2 regions of the Stenotrophomonas sp. YJH_SMC_17 genome follow, and region 2 is predicted to be linked to the other one. Evidence: predicted binding sites of a transcription regulator. Region 2 holds the regulator's gene; the other holds the start of a gene.
The links. Region 2 encodes FliA, which starts transcription of late flagellar genes. Its sites were predicted from a motif close to TAAAGTTTNNCNNNCNNNGGCCGATAA; they were not measured.
Positions count from the first base shown of each region.

Region 1: the regulator FliA is predicted to act here: its motif matches at 2,885-2,911, upstream of AC5P8Z_RS10885 (methyl-accepting chemotaxis protein).

Region 1 covers NZ_JCAFUU010000003.1:247,356-253,799, forward strand. The annotation lists gene AC5P8Z_RS10865 (sensor histidine kinase) at 1-802, shown strand, start outside; gene AC5P8Z_RS10870 (response regulator transcription factor) at 799-1,437, shown strand; gene AC5P8Z_RS10875 (VOC family protein) at 1,460-1,831, shown strand; gene AC5P8Z_RS10880 (arylamine N-acetyltransferase family protein) at 1,897-2,736, opposite strand; gene AC5P8Z_RS10885 (methyl-accepting chemotaxis protein) at 2,940-5,480, shown strand; gene AC5P8Z_RS10890 (PepSY domain-containing protein) at 5,606-6,444, opposite strand, start outside.
Region 2 covers NZ_JCAFUU010000012.1:7,097-13,540, reverse strand. The annotation lists gene flhF (flagellar biosynthesis GTPase FlhF) at 1-660, shown strand, start outside; gene AC5P8Z_RS19390 (MinD/ParA family ATP-binding protein) at 647-1,534, shown strand; gene AC5P8Z_RS19385 (RNA polymerase sigma factor FliA) at 1,531-2,274, shown strand; gene cheY (chemotaxis response regulator CheY) at 2,332-2,724, shown strand; gene AC5P8Z_RS19375 (protein phosphatase CheZ) at 2,724-3,329, shown strand; gene AC5P8Z_RS19370 (chemotaxis protein CheA) at 3,332-5,143, shown strand; gene AC5P8Z_RS19365 (flagellar motor protein) at 5,257-5,997, shown strand; gene motD (flagellar motor protein MotD) at 5,999-6,444, shown strand, end outside.

The sequences.
Region 1 (6,444 bases), on a different contig from region 2:
GCCGCCGCGCTTCGTGCTGGGGATTGCACTGGTGGCCAACCTCGCCATGTATCTCGTGCTGCGCCACAGTGGCTTCACCCAGCCGTTGCTGGTGGTGCTGCTGTATGGCGGCTTCCAGGCGTTCGCGGCACTGACCGCACACTACGCACGCAGCACCGCGTTGGCCCGTGACGACCTGGCCCGCGTCAATGCCGATCTACTGGCTACGCGTGCGCTGCTGGCCGACAGTGCTCGCGACGCCGAGCGCCTGCGCCTGGCCCGCGAGCTGCACGATGTGGCCGGCCACAAACTCACCGCGATGCGCTTGAACCTGCGTGCGCTTGCGGCCGATCCGGTGCTGGCCGGGCGCGAAGGGTTGGTGCTGGCCGAGCAGCTGTCCGGTGAGCTGCTGGCCGACATCCGCCAGGTGGTGCAATCGATGCGTGACGACCGCGGCCTCGATCTGGCGACCGCACTGCACGCCCTGGCCGCGCCGTTCCCGCGTCCGACGCTGCAACTGCGTATCGGCGAGGGCGTGCGCGTGACCGACCCGCTGCTGGCAGAGACCGTGCTGCGCCTGGTACAGGAAGCGCTGACCAATGCCGCCCGGCATGGCAACGCAGACACCGTATGGCTGACGATCAACGAAGAGGACGCCCGGTTGCGTATCGACATCCGTGATGACGGCCAGCGCGCCGAGCGTATCCGCGAGGGCAACGGCATCGCCGGCATGCGTGAGCGCCTGGCGGCGGTGCGCGGCCAGCTGGAACTGGCCCGCACCGCACAGGGTGGCATGCACCTGACTGCCTGGGTGCCGGCATGAGCGGCGCCGCGATCCGCGTTGCCCTGGCCGATGACCAGGCGCTGGTGCGTGCGGGTCTGCGTGCGCTGTTGCAGGGGCTGGGCGTGGACGTGGTGCTGGAAGCTGAAGACGGCCAGGCGCTTTTGGATGCGCTGGCCACCCAGCCGGTGGACGTGGTCCTCAGTGACATCCGCATGCCCGGGATGGATGGCATCGAAGCGTTGCGCCAGCTGCGTGCACGCGGTGATGGAACCCCGCTGCTGCTGCTGACCACCTTCGATGAAAGCGATCTTCTGCTGCGCGCAAGCGAGGCAGGAGCGCAGGGGTTCCTGCTCAAGGACGCGGCGCCGGCCGACCTGCGCGAGGCGATCGAGCGCGTCGCCGCCGGCGAAACCCTGCTGTTGCCGGTCAGCACCGAGCCCGTGCGCGCGCGCTACCGCTTCCATGATGAAGCACCGCCCACCGACACCTTCGGCGAGCGCGAAGTGGCGATCCTGCGCCTGCTGGCCGGTGGCTACAGCAACAAGGAGATCGCGCGCAGCCTGTTCCTGGCCGAGGGCACGGTGAAGAACTATGTCTCGGCCATCCTCGACAAGCTGGGCACCCGCGATCGCACCCGTGCAGTGCTGAAGGCGATTACCCTGCGCATCATCTGAGTGGACCGAGCAAGGAGTGCCAGTGAACCCGATCCTGCATGTGGAAATCCCGGCCAGTGACCTGGACCGGGCCATCACGTTCTACCAGCGGTGGCTGCAGGTCGCGGTGAACGAACCTATCGTGCTGCACGACTGCCGGATGGCCTACCTGCCGTTCTCCGATGACGCCGCCGGTGCCAGCATTGCGCTGGTGCACGGCGCGGACTACCGGCCCTCCGAGCAGGGCGCCCGCATCTACATCGGCGTCGATGACCTGGATGCGAGCCTCGACCGTGCACTGCAATCGGGAGCTGAGCTGCGCTTCGGCCCGGCCGACGCGGGTGACTGGCGTGTGGCCGAGATCCGCGACAGCGAAGGCAACCGCATTGCGCTGCAGGCGCGCGCAGCTCTGTAGAGCCGAGCCCACGCTCGGCTGCTGTTGGCCCAGCCGCTCCAGCTCAGCCGAGCATGGGCTCGGCCCTACAAGGTCGCGGCGCGCGAGCGCTGCAGCCAGTCATTGATGGCCGGGTCCAGTCGCGGGTCGTCCGGCAGCTGCATGCCGAAGCGCTGCTGCAGTACGTCACGCACATCATCCACATCATGCAGCGGGCGCTTGTCCGGCGCCTGCCCGGGGCGGTACTCGGTGTAGTTGCCGCTGCCGATGGTGCGGCGCCAGTCCGGTCCGGTCAGCGACACGCGTAGCTGGCCCGGGAAGCTGGAATCGGGGTGGGTGCATACGTACCAGTTGCCCACCACGTTGTCGATCGGTGCAGGCGCCTGCAGATCGAAGCGGTACATCGCCCGCCAGCCGTCGCCGGATTCGGCCGACAGCACGAAGTCCCCCTCATCGGGCAGGCGCTGCAGCAGGTAGCGCTCGTGTGGCGTGGCCTGCGGCTGCGGGTCACGCAGCCGCAGCGGAACGGTCGGGGTCAGGCTGCCGAAACCGGCATCCACCAGCCAGTCATCGCCCTCTACCTGGACGCGCAGCAGCAGGTGGGTACGCGCGGTCAGTTCGCCGTCATGCGCTGCCAGCAGCACGCGCGCACTCAGAGGCTGCGCATCAAAGCCCAGTGCCTGCAGCAGGGCCAGCAGGCCGCCATTGAGTTCGAAGCAGTACCCACCGCGGCGGTCGTCGAGCAGCTTGCGCTGCACGCTGTCCAGGTCGATCGGCACCGCATCGCGCAACAGGCAGCTGAGGGTCTCGAACGGCAACAGTGCGTTGTGACGCTGCTGCAGCAGTGTCAGGCCCGCCAGCGTCAACGGTGGTGGCGCATCCAGCTGCAGGCGCTGCAGGTAGCGGGGGACATCAAGCGTCGTCATGGCGGCACCGGGCGGGGGAGGGAGGTCCACTGTGTTCCCCCAACCGGGGTTGAGGTCAAGCGCGGCGGCGATGTCATCCCCCCGTCGCCTGTGCCCGGTACAAAGGCCGTGTCCGCCAGCGATCGGCGCGGTCGAACCAAAGAATTCCTAAAGTTGCTTCAGATCTGGCCGATACAGATGCGTCTTTCCGCCTGGAGTCTGTCATGTCGGCCGTTGTTTTCCACCTCCGGTCCCTGCGCACGCGCCTTGGCACGTGGCGCTCGGCGTCCCCCGACCTGCTGTTGTGGCTGCAGCCGCACCGCCTCAGCGTGGCCAACAAGCTGAAGGCGACCCTGTGGGTATGCGGCCTGGGGCTGGTCGCGATCGCCGCCGTCTACGCCTGGACCGGCCACGCCAGCGCACAGGCTGCACGCGACCAGGCCAGCTACCAGCACGGCAGTGATCTGGCCGCCAGCCTGGCCACACGGGTGGCCGAAGCGCGCCGCCTGCAGACCCAGTATGCACGCAGTTTCAATGATGCCGACCGCGACCAGCTGCTGGTGACCCAGAACGCCCTGCAGGCCGACCTGCGGGCGCTGCGCGCGATGCCGATGGATGCCAGCCGGCGCAAGGCCCTGCAGGCGCTGACCGAAGCCGCCGATGCGTTCTCGCAGGGTGTGGTGGCGCTGTTCGAACGTGTCGATGAAATGGGGCGCGGTGACGCTGGCCTTGCCGCGCAGCTGCAGCAGGCGGCCGATGCCCTGCAGACCCAGGTGGACGCCCAGCAGCGGCCGTCACTGGCGCTGTCCCTGCAGAAGATGCGCCGTCAGGAAGCGCTGTTGCTGCTCGATGGTGATTCCACACATGCCGATCGTGCGAGCGAAGAAAAACTGCCGTTTGATCTGGCGCTGGCGGGCCTGTCCACCGATGTGCAGGACACCCTGCGCAGCGGAATGGACAGCTACCAGATCGCATTGCTGGGCTATACCGCGGCCCGTGTAGGCCTGGACGTGGAGGCACAGTCACTGCTGGAAACCGCCGCTGGCGTGGCACCGGCACTGGCCGCATTCCAGCAGGCGCAGGTCGCGGCGCTGGCCAGTGCGCAGGCACGGCAGCAGACGGGCGCGCGCACCATGAGCGTGCTGTTCGCACTGACGCTGCTGCTGGTTGCCGGTGTATTGATCACCAGTCTGGTGCTGGTCCTGCGCGCGGTGCGCCAGCCGATCCAGGACACCCTGCGCTTCGCCAGCGACATCGCTGACGACCGCCTGGACACCACCTTGCGCGTTTACAACACCAACGACGAGATCGGCCAGCTGGCCCAGCGCTTGGTCGACATGCAGCAGCGCCTGCGCGCGCGCATCGAGACCGAGCGCGCGGTGGCGCGCGGCAACACCCGCGTGCGCCAGGCATTGGACAGCGCGCAGACCGGCCTGATGGTGATCGATGCGGAAGGACAGGTCGCCTACGCCAACCCGGCACTGCTGCAGCTGCTTGGACTGCGGTACGAGGATCTGGTGGGCAGCGACGCGGTACACCTGCATCCGGCCCTGGCCGGCCTGGCCGGTGTGCGCCAGCGCGAGGAGCGCGAGATCGGCCATGCCGGCGTGCGCTACCAGCTGATCGCCAACGCCATCATCGACGAAGCGCAGTTCCTTGGCGTGGCGGTGGAATGGCGCAGCCGTGCGCTGGAAACCCTGTTGGAAACCGAAGTGGCCGCGCTGGTCGATGCCGCCGCGCACGGTGACCTGCACGGCCGCATCGCGCTGGAGGGCAAGCAGGGCTTCGTACGCACCCTGTCGACCAGCATCAACCGCCTGCTGGCGACGTTTGAAACCAATCTCGGCGACCTGCAGGCGCTGCTGGCTGCGTTGGCCCGCGGTGACCTCAGCGTGCGCATGGAGGGTGAACTGCAGGGGGTGTTCGCACGCATGCGCGACGATGCCAACGCCACCGTCGCACAGCTCGGCCGCATCGTCACCCGCATCCAGCACGCCACGTCCAGCTTGGATACCGGCGTCGGCGAGATCGTCGCCGGCCATCACGACCTCTCGCAGCGTACCGAACAACAGGCGGCCAACCTGGAAGAGACGGCCGCATCGATGCATGAGCTGACCGACACCGTTGGCCGCAATGCGGATGCCGCAGGGCGTGCCGACGCGCTGGTCAAGGGTGCCGCAGCGGTGGCGCAGCGCGGCGGCGAGGCGGTTGGCCAGGTGGTCGCGACCATGCAGGGCATCAGCGAGGCCTCGCGACGGATCGGCGACATCACCCAGCTGATTGATGGCATCGCTTTCCAGACCAACATCCTTGCGCTCAACGCGGCCGTGGAGGCGGCACGCGCGGGCGAGCAGGGCCGCAGCTTTGCCGTGGTGGCGGCAGAAGTACGCCTGCTGGCCCAGCGCAGTGCCGAGGCGGCGAAGCAGATCAGGGGATTGATCGAGGATTCGGTGGCGCGGGTCGGCCAGGGTAACCGGCAGGCCGAGCAGGCGGGTACCACCATGGGCGAGATCGTTGGCAGCGTGCAGCAGCTGGCCGAGCTGCTGGCCGGTATCCGCAGTGCATCGCAGGACCAGCATGCTGGCATCGCGCAGGTGAACCAGACCATCGTGCAGATGGAAGCCAGTACCCAGCGCAACGCCAGCCTGGTGGAAGAGGCTGGTGCCTCGACCGCGCAGATGCAGGTGCAGGTGCATGCGCTGGCGGAAGCCGTTGGCGCGTTCCGGCTGCAGCCGGAACAGCGGGCGGCACGCGCAGCGGCCTAGGCGGTGCTGTTCTGTGGGCCGGCGGGGAATCAGCCGAGCGCAGGCTCGGCTCTACATCATCAGGCCCGGGAAACGCTGTAGAGCCGAGCCCATGCTCGGCTCACGCCAATGCGCGCTGGCAGGAATCAATACACGTCGCGGCGGTAGCGGCCGTTCTCCAGCAGTGTTTCCACTGCTTCATCGCCCAGCGCTTCGCGCAGCACCTGGTCCACGCCTTCGGCCATGCCCTGCAGCGAACCGCACACGTGGATGACGGCACCACACTGCATCCAGTCGCGCAGTGCATCGGCCGCCGCACGCAGGCGATCCTGTACATAGCCACCGTCGCCATCGCGCGAGAACGCCAGGTCCACCCGCGCAAGATGACCCTTGGCCTGCCAGGCCTCGATCTCGTCGGCGAACAGGAAATCGTGCGCACGCTGGCGTTCGCCGAACAGCAGCCAGTGTCCTTGCTCGCCGGCGTGTGCGGCTTCGCGCAGCAGGCCGCGCAGGCCGGCGATGCCGGTGCCATTGCCGATCAGCACCATCGGTGCACCCGCAACGCGGTGGAAGCCGGGATTGCGGTGCACGCGGGCGACGATGCTGGCACCGATCGGTGCATGCAGCGACAGCCAGCCCGAACCGAGCCCGGCGCGTCCCGTGTCGTCGTGCACCAGCCGCACCACCAGTTCCACCGCGCCATCCTCGGTGCACGAGGCGATGGAATATTCGCGTCCGGGCAGCATCGGCAGCCCTGCCAGCCACAGGCACGGATCCTGTACCGCCAGCGCAGCATCGGCATCGGGCAGTTCGCGTTCGCTGGCCAGGGCCAGCAGCGTGCGTGCTGCGCCGTCGGCCAGCAGTGGCTGCAGCGGGTCCAGTCCATGTGCCTTCAGCACCGCACTGGCGTGCCGCGCATCGTGGCGGGGCGCGATATGCAGGATGTCGCCCGCCTGCCACCGCACCTCCGCCGGCGCCGCAAGGC
Region 2 (6,444 bases):
ATCGCCCCGGTCGACCCGCTGGAGGAAGGCGGCGTGATTGCCCTGGTCGGCCCGACCGGCGCCGGCAAGACCACCACCATCGCCAAGCTGGCCTCGCGCTTCGCCGAGAAGCACGCGCCGCGTGACGTGGCCCTGGTGACCACCGACACCACCCGCATCGGCGCCCGCGAACAGCTGTACGGCTACGGCCGCCAGCTCGGCATCGCCGTGCACGAGGCCAACAGCGGCACCGACCTGGACCAGCTGCTGGAACGCCTGAAGGACTACAAGCTGGTGCTGATCGACACCGCCGGGCTGGGCCCGCGCGACCGCGCACTGGCCGCCCAGCTGCAGTGGCTGCGCGCCGCCCGCCAGGTCCGCACCCTGCTGGTGCTGCCGGCCAACACCAGCTTCGGCGACATGGACGAGGTGGTCCGCCGCTTCGGCGCCGCCAACCTGCAGGGCCTGGTACTGAGCAAGCTGGACGAGACCGGCCGCTTCGGCAACGCCCTGTCGGTAGCCGTGGACCATGCCCTGCCGATCACCTGGGTGACCGATGGCCAGGACGTTCCGGACGACCTGCACCGGGCCAGTGCAGCCAATCTTGTACTTCGCCTTGAAGATTTGCGCCGAGCGGCCGATATGCCCTGCAACCCGGAGTTGAACCATGCCGTCGCGTGAGTACGCCAAGCTGACCAAGACCTTCCCGCTGTCGGCCACCCGCAGCGAGCCGCTCGGCCCTGTGCGCACCATCGCCGTGACCGGCGGCAAGGGCGGCGTGGGCAAGACCAATGTCTCGGCCAACCTGGCCGTGGCACTGGCCGGCATGGGCAAGCGCACGCTGCTGCTGGACGCCGACCTTGGCCTGGCCAACATCGACGTGATCCTGGGGCTGAACCCCACCTTCACGCTGGCCGACCTGGTCGCCGGCCGCTGCTCGCTGGACGACGTCATCGTCGAAGGCCCGAATGGCGTGCTGGTGGTCCCGGCCGCGTCCGGCCGCCGGCACATGGCCGAGCTGGCCCCGGCCGAGCATGTCGGCCTGGTCAACGTGTTCTCCGAACTGGAACGCGAGCTGGACATCATGGTGGTCGACACCGCCGCCGGCATCACCGACGGCGTGCTGACCTTCTGCCAGGCCGCGCAGGACACCGTGGTGGTGGTCTGTGACGAACCGGCCTCGATCACCGATGCCTACGCGCTGATCAAGGTGCTGTCACGCGAGCGCGGCGTGGACCGCATCCAGGTGGTGGCCAACATGGTGCGCGATCCCAACGAAGGCCGCGTGCTGTACGAGAAGCTGACCCGCGTCTGCGAGAAGTTCCTTGCCGATGTCTCGCTGAACTACCTGGGCTGCGTGCCGCAGGATGACTGGCTGCGCCTGTCGGTGCAGCGCCAGCAGCCGGTGGTGAAGGCTTATCCGTCCAGCCCGGCCGCGCTGGCGATCACCGAGATTGCCCGCCGCACCGCCCGCTGGCAGGCGCCGACCGAGCCGCGTGGCGGCGTCGAGTTCTTCCTCGAGCGCATCCTCAAGCAGCGCGGGGTGGCCGCATGAAAGGCGCAGCCCAGTACCGGGAGGTCCAGCGCTCGGCAGCCAACGAGGTCATCGCCCAGCACTCGGATCTGGTGCGGCGCATCGCCCACCACCTGGCTGCGCGGTTGCCGGCCAGCGTCGAAGTGGACGACCTGATCCAGGCCGGCATGATGGGCCTGATCGAAGCCTCGCGCAGCTATGACGCCGACCAGGGCGCCTCGTTCGAGACCTATGCCTCGATCCGCATCCGTGGCTCGATGATCGACGAGATCCGCCGCGGCGACTGGGTGCCGCGTTCGGTGCACCGCCGTGCGCGTGACGCCGCCGCCACCATCCGCCGCCTCGAACAGAGCAGCGGCCGTGCCGCCAGCGCCACCGAAGTGGCCGCGGCGATGGAGATGCCGTTGCCAGAGTACCTGCGGTTGATGGAAGACGCCGCACGCGGCCAGGTGCTGAGCCTGGAATCGCGCATCGAGGACCAGGGCGAGCTGGACACCGTCGCCCAGGGCGGCCCGACCCCACAGCAGGTGCTGGAGCGCGGCGAATTCGGCCGCGAGCTGGGCAAGGCCATCGGCCACCTGCCCGAGCGCGAACAGCTGGTGCTCTCGCTGTACTACGAGCAGGAGCTGAACCTGAAGGAGATCGGCGCAGTGCTCGGCGTGAGCGAATCGCGGGTCTGCCAGATCCACGGCCAGGCGGTACTGCGCCTGCGGGGCCGACTGAAGATATTCGAGGCGGTCGACGCCGGCCTTGAAGAATGAACATCCCCGAGGCGGCTGCCCCCGGCCGCCCGGAATGAACAACAAAGGAACTCTGCTTTGAACAAGAACATGCGCATCCTGATCGTCGACGACTTTTCGACCATGCGTCGCATCGTCAAGAACCTGCTGGGCGATCTGGGCTTCACCAACACCGCCGAAGCCGAGGACGGGCATGCCGCGCTGTCGTTGCTGCAGAGCCAGCCGTTCGATTTCGTGGTCACCGACTGGAACATGCCGGTGATGACCGGCATCGAGCTGCTGAAGGCGATCCGCGCCGACGCCAAGCTGAAAACGCTGCCTGTGCTGATGGTCACCGCCGAAGCCAAGCGCGAGCAGATCATCGAAGCGGCACAGAGCGGCGTCAACGGCTACATCATCAAGCCGTTCACCGCGCAGACGCTGGAAGAGAAGCTGGGCAAGATCTTCGAACGCCTGGCGGCCAGCGCCTGATGGATACCACGGTCGACAGGAACGCCCTCGCCCTGCGCCTGCAGGAAGCCCTGGACGCGCTGGAGTCCGGTGACGAAGCCGCTTGGCGGCAACGCATCGACGGACTGGTCGCGCTGCGCACGCAGCCGATGATGAGCGGCCTTTCGCGGCTGGCCCGCGAGCTGGGTCAGGCGCTGGGTGAACTGCCGACCGTGCCGAGCGAAGCCGGTGAACTGGACGACGCCTGCGCACGCCTGGACCACGTGGTGGCGATGACCGAACAGGCCACCCACCGCACCCTGGACCTGGCCGAGGAATGCCGCAGCCTGACCGAACAGCTGCGCGCCGAAGGCCTGCAGCCCGGCCAGGACGCGCAGCTCGAGCGCATCCGCCACAACCTCACCGAAATCGCCCTGACCCAGAGCTACCAGGACCTGACCGGACAGATCATCCGGCGCGTGGTCGGCATCGTGCGCCGCGTACACGAAGGTTTCGGCGCACTCGGCCTGCCGCCGGAACAGCATCGCACCGACCCGGAACTGGCCGGGCCGGCACTGAAGGGACTGGACCGCCACGCGGTCTCGCAGAACGACGCCGACGACCTGTTGTCGGATCTGGGGCTGTAACCATGAGCGCGGTATCCGACGACATCACTGCCGATTTCATCATCGAGGCACAGGAAATCCTGGACCGCCTGGGCGAACAGCTGGTGTCGCTGGAGCAGGCGCCGCAGGACAGCGAGCAGCTCAACGCGGTGTTCCGCGGCTACCACACGCTCAAGGGCGGCGCCGGCTTCCTCGGCGTCACCGCCATGGTCGAGCTGTGCCACGCCGCCGAAGAAGCACTGGGGATCGCGCGCGCCGGGCAGGCCGTGCTGCAGGCCCATCACTTCGACGCCGCCCAGCAATCGCTGGACTACCTGCAGTCAATGCTCGACGCGGTGTCGTCGGGCACCGAACCGGGCTACGCCCCGCCGGAGCTGATCGCCCAGTTCGACATGCACGGTGGCGGTACCGCGGCCCCGAGCGCCGCCGCACCGGCTGCCGCTGGCGGCGACCTGATCACCGAAGACGAATTCGAGGCCCTGCTCGACCAGCTGCACGGCGGCAACCCGCCGACTGCGGTCGCACCGGCGAAGAAGGCGGACGATGGATTGATCAGCGAAGACGAGTTCGAAGCCCTGCTCGACCAGCTGCATGGTGGCGCCGCGCCCGGCAGCAAGCCGGTCGCTGCCCCGCCGGCGCCTCGCCCAGCGGCCGCCGCTCCGGCAGCCAAGCCCGCCGCCAAACCGCTGGCCGAAGCCGAGCACACCGTGCGCGTGGATACCAAGCGCCTGGATGCGATCGTCAACCTGATCGGCGAACTGGTGCTGTCACGCAACCGCCTGAAGACCCTGCGCGCACGCCTGCGCGATGAGGAGCTGGACCGCGCTGTATCGACGCTGGACATTGCCACTGCCCGCCTGCAGTCGGCGGTGATGCGCACCCGCATGCAGCCGGTCGGCAAGGTGTTCTCGCGCTTTCCCAAGGTCGCCCGCGATGTCGCCCGCTCGCTCAAGAAGGAAGTGGACCTGGAGCTGATCGGCGCCGAGACCGAGCTGGACCGCAACCTGGTCGAAGCGCTGGCCGATCCGCTGGTGCACCTGGTCCGCAACGCCATCGACCACGGCGTGGAAATGCCCGAGCTGCGCGAGGCCCAGGGCAAGCCGCGGATGGGCCACGTGCGCCTGTCCGCCCAGCAGGAAGGTGACTACGTCAGTATCGAGGTGCAGGACGATGGCGCCGGCATCGACCCGGAAAAGCTGCGCGCCAAGGCGCGCGAGAAGGGCCTGATCGACCCGGAAGCCGCCGCCCGCCTGAGCAGCGAGGAGTGCCTGCACCTGGTGTTCCTGCCCGGCTTCTCGACCAAGCAGCAGGTCACCGATATTTCCGGCCGTGGCGTCGGCATGGACGTGGTGCAGTCGCGCATCCGCGAACTGAGCGGCCAGATCCAGATCCAGTCGGAACTGGGTCGTGGCAGCCGCTTCCTGATCCGCGTGCCGCTGACCCTGGCGATCCTGCCGACCTTGCTGGTGCAGGCCGGCGAGGACGTCTATGCACTGCCGCTGGCCCGCGTGATGGAGGTGCTGCACGCGCCCCGGACCTCGCTGGGATGGTTCGATGGCCGCGCCGTGCTTGATCGCCGCTCGCACACCCTGCCGCTGGTCGATCTGCGTCAGTGGCTGGATGTGACGCCGGCCGCCTCGACCCTGCTGACCATCGTGGTGCTGCAGGCCGGCGAAGCACGCTTCGGCCTGGTCGTAGACCAGGTGCGCGGGCGCGAGGAAGTGGTCATCAAGCCCCTGCCGAAGGCCCTTCGCGGCCTGCGCGGTTATGCCGGTGCAACCTTGATCGGCGATGGTCGCATGGCGCTGATCCTGGACGTGGACGGGTTGAGATGACCCCCGTCGTGGTTGCGCCGGGCCATGCCCGGCGACGCGGAAAACTGTGAACTCCGTTGCACCAGATTCTCCCGGTGTCTCAAGTCCCATTCATACAAGCCGATACCGGAACCATGGATAGACTCAGCCTCATTGGACTCTTTCTCGCCCTGGCCTCGCTGGTCGGTGGCAGCATCCTCAAGGGCGCCGGCCTGGCGTCGCTGTGGTCGCCTGCGGCGTTTGTGATCGTCATCGTCGGTACCGTGGCCGCGATCCTGCTGCACACCTCCCCGGCCGTGTTCAAGCATGCGTTCAAGATCGTGCGCTGGGTCGTGCGCCCGCCGCACAGCGATCGCCGCGAACTGATCCAGCAGATCGTCGAGTGGAGCAACATCGCCCGCCGCCAGGGCCTGCTGGGCCTGGAATCGCAGGTGGAAGCGCAACAGGACCCGTTCCTGCGCAAGGGCCTGCAGCTGCTGGTGGACGGCGTCGAGCCCGAATCGATGCGGCACATGCTGGAAATCGAACTGGGCAGCCAGGAACACCAGGACCAGGCCGGCGCCAAGGTCTTCGAGGCGATGGGCATCTACGCGCCCACGCTGGGCATCATCGGCGCCGTGCTCGGCCTGATCGCGGTCATGAAGAACCTGGCCGACCCGAGCAAGCTGGGCCACGGCATCGCTGCCGCGTTCACCGCCACCATCTACGGCATCGCCTCGGCCAACCTGCTGTTCCTGCCGATCGCTGCAAAGCTCAAGAGTGTGATCTCGCACAACACCCGCGACCGCGAGATGGTCATCGAAGGCCTGATCTCGATCGCCCAGGGCGAGAACCCGCGCAACATCGAAACCAACCTCTCCGGCTTCCTGCACTGACATGGCCCGCCGCAAGCACCACGAAGAGCACGCCAACCACGAAGCATGGGCGATCCCCTATGCCGACCTGATGACGCTGCTGCTCGCCTTCTTCGTGGTCATGTACGCGATCTCCTCGGTCAACGAGGGCAAGTACCGGATCATGGCCGACGCACTCACCGATGCCTTCGGGGGTGCGCCGCGCACGATCAACCCGGTGCAGGTCGGCAACAAGCAGGTGCAGGGCGGCGGCTGGGACAGCCCCTCGGTGATCAAGTCCGGCACCAAGATCGGCCCGTCCGCGCCGGCGCCCTCGCACGATCCGACCCTGCTGCCGTCGATGGCCTCGCAGATGCGCATGCCCGTGTCGGTGCACAACCAGGAGCAGATCGCCCGCGCCGAGCGCCAGCTCAACAGCATCGCCGACCGCCTCACCGCCGCGCTGGCGCCGCTGATCGACCGCGGCAT